Regions from separate parts of the Pseudoalteromonas sp. JC28 genome, predicted to be linked through region 2. Evidence: predicted binding sites of a transcription regulator. Region 2 holds the regulator's gene; each other region holds the start of a gene.
The links. The regulator sigma-54, encoded in region 2, starts transcription at its own class of promoters, with help from an activator protein. The targets are predictions, from matches to a motif close to GTTGGCACGNNNNTNGNNT.
Positions count from the first base shown of each region.

Region 1: DS891_RS22800 (diacylglycerol kinase family protein) is a predicted target of sigma-54. The motif match lies at 880-898, and genes of this name have one in related genera.
Region 3: DS891_RS22785 (YggN family protein) is a predicted target of sigma-54. The motif match lies at 1,403-1,421, and genes of this name have one in related genera.

Region 1 covers NZ_QOKX01000013.1:55,045-57,303, reverse strand. The annotation lists gene DS891_RS22820 (MBL fold metallo-hydrolase) at 1-141, opposite strand, end outside; tRNA gene DS891_RS22815 (tRNA-Ser) at 269-361, opposite strand; tRNA gene DS891_RS22810 (tRNA-Ser) at 380-470, opposite strand; gene DS891_RS22805 (hypothetical protein) at 695-841, opposite strand; gene DS891_RS22800 (diacylglycerol kinase family protein) at 1,127-1,969, shown strand; gene DS891_RS22795 (DMT family transporter) at 2,011-2,259, opposite strand, start outside.
Region 2 covers NZ_QOKX01000007.1:480,307-482,565, forward strand. The annotation lists gene lptB (LPS export ABC transporter ATP-binding protein) at 1-397, shown strand, start outside; gene DS891_RS17605 (RNA polymerase factor sigma-54) at 444-1,943, shown strand; gene hpf (ribosome hibernation promoting factor) at 1,973-2,259, shown strand, end outside.
Region 3 covers NZ_QOKX01000013.1:51,105-53,363, reverse strand. The annotation lists gene DS891_RS22790 (PLP-dependent aminotransferase family protein) at 1-543, shown strand, start outside; gene DS891_RS22785 (YggN family protein) at 582-1,367, opposite strand; gene DS891_RS22780 (PA3496 family putative envelope integrity protein) at 1,656-1,841, shown strand; gene DS891_RS22775 (cytochrome c) at 2,020-2,259, opposite strand, start outside.

The DNA of each region.
Region 1 (2,259 bases), on a different contig from region 2:
TAGTGGCTTTTGCATTTGTAGGATGTAGTTGCAGACCAACTCAACATCAGCACGACAGCAACCATCGAGTAACAGCAGATCCGTTTCGTGCTCAACCAGATAAATATGTTGAATATAGCCTTCTAAGACATGGATTTTCATTAGTCACACTCATTTCTCCAATCAGATCTCAACATAGCATAGGTTAAAGACATCTGACCAGTTGTGTGTGGAAGTGATAAATCGCAGACATAAAAAAACCGCAATGAAGCGGTTTTCTTATAAGTGATGGCGGAGAAGGAGGGATTCGAACCCTCGATAGGGCTACAAACCCTATACTCCCTTAGCAGGGGAGCGCCTTCAGCCACTCGGCCACCTCTCCGGCGCAATACTTTAAAAATGGCGGAGAGATAGGGATTTGAACCCTAGATACGCTATTAACGTATGCCGGTTTTCAAGACCGGTGCTTTCAACCACTCAGCCATCTCTCCATGGGCAAAGATAATACTTAGCGATTTAGGCGCTGTAAACCGTTTTTAAACTGTTTGCTTAAAAAATGTGCTAAAAGTGAGGTTTTTTTAAAATTGTGCTAGAAATTAGCGGTTTGACGAAGAGGTTTTGTACAAAAATGCTGGTTGAAGTGGTGCTTTTATGGTCTATTGAAACAAATGCTGACGAGAGCATGGCGGGTTGGGGCGCCATGCTCTGTGCAGACTTACTTATACATAATCACGTCTTTTAACGCTAAGTGTTGACCACATACTGCCAACCACTTCGTCCAATTGATACGACGTTGTTTAGTTGGTTGTGTTTGGTTAAACGTGTTTTGTGATGGGCTGCAAGGTGCAGCTGAATTAAGCATGTCTGGCTCCTAATAAGCTATGATTGAAAACAAGGCTATTTTGCACGCAATTTGTTTAAATTTAAAACGATAAAAATTGATGTTTTCGGATAAAAATAACTAATGAATTAATGGTTTGTTCATTTTTGTTTTAATGGGTTCTTTGCATGTTTATGCATGGTTGCGATTGTCTTGATTAGGCTGTAACCCAATTAATATGTGTGTTTGTGGTTTTTGTTTTTGATTTTTGGTTTTAGTTTTGGTTTTTTATTCATATAAGTTGAGTTTTTGTATTTAAGGGTTTTTATGCTGGTGGTAGTCAACCCTTTAGCGGGTGCTGAGGGGAAAGCGCAAATTGCATGGTTAAAGCAACAATTAACACAACAACAGTTGACGGCAACTTGGTTTAATACCACTGGAAACTTTGTCGCAGATAGGGACACAATTGCTCAAGCAGCTACGGCGGGAGTGAGCGTGGTGGTGATTGGGGGGGATGGCACTTTGCACCTAGTCGCCAATGCCATTGCTGAACGGGATAACACGCTTGCGCTGCTGCCAGCGGGGACGGGCAACGATTTTGCTCGGCAGTTTCATTATTCCAAAGCACAGTGGCGAGCAGCTGTATTTTCAGACAAGATCTCGAGTATTGATTTGGGTAAAGTCGACGGGCGCTGGTTTGTCAATGTTGCTGGGATTGGCTTTAACGCGCATGTCATGAATAACTTAGGACAAACCAAACGGCTAGGAAAGCTGAGCTATACCTATGCGGGATTAATGTCGCTATTTACTGCCAAACTCATTCGCTATCACAGCAATACGTGGCCTGAGCAGGGTATGATGTTGTTACTTGCGAATGGCAAACACTTTGGGGCAGGGTTAACTCCTGCTCCTATGGCTTGCCTTGATGACGGTCAGCTGGAGCTACTATGGTTCACGCCGCAAACGCATTGGCAGCGGATGGTTTTGTTTGTCAATATGCTACTTAAACGCCATATGGGTACAAGAAATGTGCACCACGGCCGCATTGCAGAGCTTTATATCGCACAAGAGGGGTATGACATTGAGGCTGATGGCGAGATTGTTGGGCGCACGCCTGCGACGATAACTTGCTGTCGCCGAGCTCTGAACATAAAAAAAGCGCCATTATAAAATGGCGCTGAAAAGTAAGAAGCTAAAGCATTGGTAAGACTTCAACTTCTAACTGGGGACCGAATGGACAACCAAGCGTAGATGCGATCTAAAGGCGTGAGTACAATCGCATTACCTAGGATGACCAAAATAAACCCAATAAAGGTGTTTTGCTGCCACTCAAAGCCTTCAAATAAGGTGCTCAAGGCCACGGCAACAAAAGGAAATAACACTATCAAATAACTCGCTTTCTCAGGCCCAATATTTTTGAGTAGTGAGAAATAACAACCAAAGGCAATGACGGTGCCAAA
Region 2 (2,259 bases):
TAAAGTTGAAAGAGAAGCTGAACTAAACGAGTTACTGGATGAGTTTAATATTCAACACATTCGCGACTCACAGGGCATGGCATTGTCGGGAGGCGAAAGAAGACGAGTCGAAATTGCTCGCGCTTTAGCCGCAAACCCTAAGTTTATCCTGTTAGATGAACCTTTTGCTGGTGTTGATCCTATTTCGGTGTTAGATATAAAGACAATCATAGAGCACCTAAAAAACCGTGGTATCGGTGTGCTTATCACCGATCATAACGTTAGAGAAACACTGGACGTATGTGAAAAAGCCTACATCGTTTCACATGGTGAGTTAATCGCTGCAGGCACGCCAGAACATGTTTTGGCAGATCAAACCGTAAGAGATGTCTACCTAGGCGAACAATTCAAGCTATAGTTAAGACGTAGTATTAATAACTGTTAAAAAGGATTGTTAGAGATACATGAGGCAATCATTACAGCTGCGCATGGGGCAGCAACTTACAATGACTCCGCAACTGCAACAAGCCATTCGCTTGCTGCAGCTTAGTACATTGGATCTGCAACAAGAAATACAAGAAGCATTAGACAGCAATCCATTGTTGGAAGTGGAAGAAGGTGATAATACTGACGGCGAAAACGCTGACCAACACAGCCAAGAAAAGAGCCGTGCTGACGACAATCAAGATTCAGCCGATGAAACGCAGGTTAGTGACTATGAGATAGACTCAGATACCGCCATGAGCAAAGACACTGTGAGCGATGACCTTGCCATGGATGTCACTTGGGACGAGTATATGAGTGCAGCGCCTGCTGCAAGCTCAGGTCCACTTCCCGATGACGATAATGTTTATCAAGGGGAAACCTCTGAATCTCTCCACGATTATCTCATGTGGCAACTCGAACTGACACCATTTAGTCCAACAGATAGAGCTATTGCGATTGCGATTATTGAAGCGGTCGACCTGTCAGGCATTCTAACACTGTCTTGCGAAGACATTTTAGAAAGCATTAATGACGAGAATAGCGAAGAGCCTATTGAGCTAGATGAAGTCGAAGCCGTACTCAAACGCATTCAGCTTTTTGACCCTGTCGGTATCGCAGCGCGTAGTTTACAAGAATGCTTATGCATTCAGCTAAACCAATTCGCCCCAGATACCCCATGGATTGCCGAAACAAAAATGATCCTGACAGAGCATATCGACTTGCTTGCCAGCCGTGACTATCGAACTTTGGCTAAGAAAACGCGCCTTAAAGAAGCCGATCTCAAAGAGGTCATGACGTTAATACATAGCCTTAACCCAAAGCCTGCGGCAAGCATTATTCATGAAGAGCCTGAATATGTGATCCCTGACGTATCGGTGAAAAAAGTAAAAGGTCGTTGGGTCGTAGAGCTAAATCCTGATGCTATGCCTAAAATAAGAGTAAATGACCATTACGCTGCGATGTCTAGAACGGCGAAATCCAGTACGGATAGTCAGTTTATTCGCTCACATTTACAAGAAGCAAAGTGGTTTATTAAAAGCTTAGAAAGCCGAAATGATACTTTATTAAAAGTTACCAATTGCATTGTGCAACAACAACAGGCATTCTTTGAACATGGCCCCGAAGCAATGCGCCCTATGGTGCTAAATGATGTTGCTGAAATGGTTGAGATGCATGAGTCCACAATTTCCCGTGTGACAACACAAAAATACATGCATACACCTCGGGGAATATTTGAGCTGAAGTATTTCTTCTCTAGCCATGTAAGTACGGAAAATGGAGGTGAGTGCTCTTCTACAGCAATTAGAGCACTTATCAAAAAGCTGATAGCTGCAGAGAATACCGCGAAGCCATTGAGTGACAGCAAAATTGCAGATATCTTAGCTGAGCAAGGAATTAAGGTAGCGAGACGTACGATTGCAAAATATCGTGAATCCCTAGCCATTCCACCGTCAAATCAGCGTAAAAGCTTGATATAAGACGTAAAACCCAAGAAGGAAAAATGCTTATGCAACTAAATCTAACTGGTCGCCATGTAGAAATTACTGACTCATTAAGAGACTATGTCACCAACAAGTTTGCGAAGCTAGAAAGGCACTTTGATCATATCAATAATGTGCATGTGATCCTTGATGTCGAGAAACTAGTACAAAAAGCAGAAGCAACATTACACGTAAACGGCGGCGAGCTATTTGCATCAACAGAGCATCAAGATATGTATGCCGCAATTGATGGCCTTATCGACAAGCTAGATCGTCAAGTTATTAAACACAAAGAGAAGCTCACTCGACACTA
Region 3 (2,259 bases), on a different contig from region 2:
ATTCCGGCACAAGCATTTAGCCAAAAGGGCTTAGTGATCACATGTGCGTCATTTTCAAAAACCGCAGCGCCTAGCTATCGGGTGGGTTGGATGGTCGCCAGTCAATTTAGTGCAAAAGCAAAGCGCATAAAACGTGCGTTGAGTTGCTCATCATCTTTAATGAATCAATGGGCACTAGCGGATTTTCTCAGCTCCGGAGGCTACGAGCGCCATTTAAAGTTGGTCCGTAAACGGTTAATTGAGAATCGAGACCGTATGATCCAAGCGGTGAATGTTGCATTTGGTAGTGAGGTAAGAGTCAGTCGCCCGCAAGGCGGTTGTGTGCTGTGGTTAGACTTAGGTAAGCACGTCGATGGTGCCTTGTTGTTCCAAAAAGCCTTGGAGTGTGGGATCAGTATTACGCCTGGTACGCTATTTAGTGCCAGCAAAAAGTATCAAAATTGTATACGTATCAGTTATGGCTTGCCGTGGGATGCGTCGGTAGAGCAAGCGATTAAAACGCTGGGGGAGCTGGCTGATGCACAAAGGAAAGGGTTGGCATAACGTACCCTTAATTAAATGTAAGTTATGCCAACGTCAGATTATTTAAATTTAAACAGTTGGTACTCTGACATGGCGGGAATAGACTTTGCGACAATGGCTTCGTTTTTCGCGATTTGTTCAAAGTCGCCACACAGTGCGTCGGCTTTTTTCTCAATAGATTCTGCCTGTTGTTCAACTTTGGTTTCGATTTGTGTTGCGAAGTTTTCCATACGTTGTTCAAAGCTGCTCATATCACCGTTTGCATCTGACATTTCGTTGCCAATCGCAACCAGTAAGCTACCTATCGATTGCATCATAGCACCTTGTACTGCGGTCTCGATTTTTTCTTCAAACTGATTATCAAAATTTTGGCCAAACTCATCAAAGGTTTGCTTGCCCATCACAAACGCACCTTGCTGATAAAACGTATTTTGCACTTCTGTTTCAAGATCATCGATCACAGCATGGATGCTATCTAAACTGGTTAAATTAAAGGTGTGTGCCACTTCATTAAGGGCGACGCCCGCTAGTTTTATGCCTTCAAAAGCAATATCAGCCACTTGTGGTAGGCGGCCTCTTAGTTCATCACCATATTGCGTGAGCATCGTTTTTTGCTGTGTATTAAGTGCGATGCGCTCGCCATTGAGTGTCAGCTCGCCAAGGTTGTTGATCTCAGCTGTTTTGTTTTTGGCCGTTGTGATCACCAAGTTATCAGGTGTGATCCTAACGTCATTCTGAAATTCTACTTCACAATTGTCACCGCTAAACGTGATGTTATTTTTTTCGTGTGCAGCGACGGTGGTTGTCATCATTGTTGCTGCTGTTAGTAGTAAAATTTTATTCATGGTCGATCCTTATTGGCTCAGTTTCATGATTGTTGTTACAAGAACAGTGCCAAATATAAACCCAAGTAAAATCAATATATTGTGTTATATTGTTGAAAGTTAATGTGCTCTAAAAGTGATGAAATTGACTAAAATATAGTTGTTTTTGTCAAAATGAATTAGGCGATAAAAAATTTTTATTGTAAGGATAAGAAACTCTCACTTTTCAGAATGACAATTTAGCGCTAAATAGTGATCTTGAGAGACGGCTCTCATTTTATTAATGACTATTTTATTTTGGAGTTAGTTGTGGGTAAGACATTCTCTTACGATGCGCTTGATGATGATTTTGCAGACGATGAATTTGAAAAGTTGGGTCGTAACCAACATGACAAGCAAAAGCGTAAAGTCAAAAGAAAGCTAGACGACTACTTAGAGCAAAAACGCCTACGTAGAAATCTAGGCGATGATGATTTCGACTATATTGATGACTGATCATTAAACGTCGTCTACGAGTCTAGCACTGACAGTAATTCAATTTGGCTGTGTGATTAAGCAGGGCTGTGGGTTACTCAATGCGATGTCTGAGTTATTGTGTCGTTGGTGATAGCCAAGCAAGTGACGAGATATTCAGATAGTAAGCAGCCGCAAATATGCGGCTGTTTTGTTTTGATTAATCTTTAAAAGATTTATGGCAGTCTTTACAGCCTTTTGCCCAATCTTTAAATGCAGAAGCAATCAGCTTTTTGTCACCTGAGTCAGCTGCAACAGCCAGTGCTTGAGCATACTCGGCAAATTGCTTGGCTTTACCATCGAACTCAGCTCTGTTTGACCAAACGGCTGGTAGGGCATCAGTATTGCCTTTGTCAGAACCGTCGATAAATGCTTCCCAAGGCATTTGCGATAATTGCGC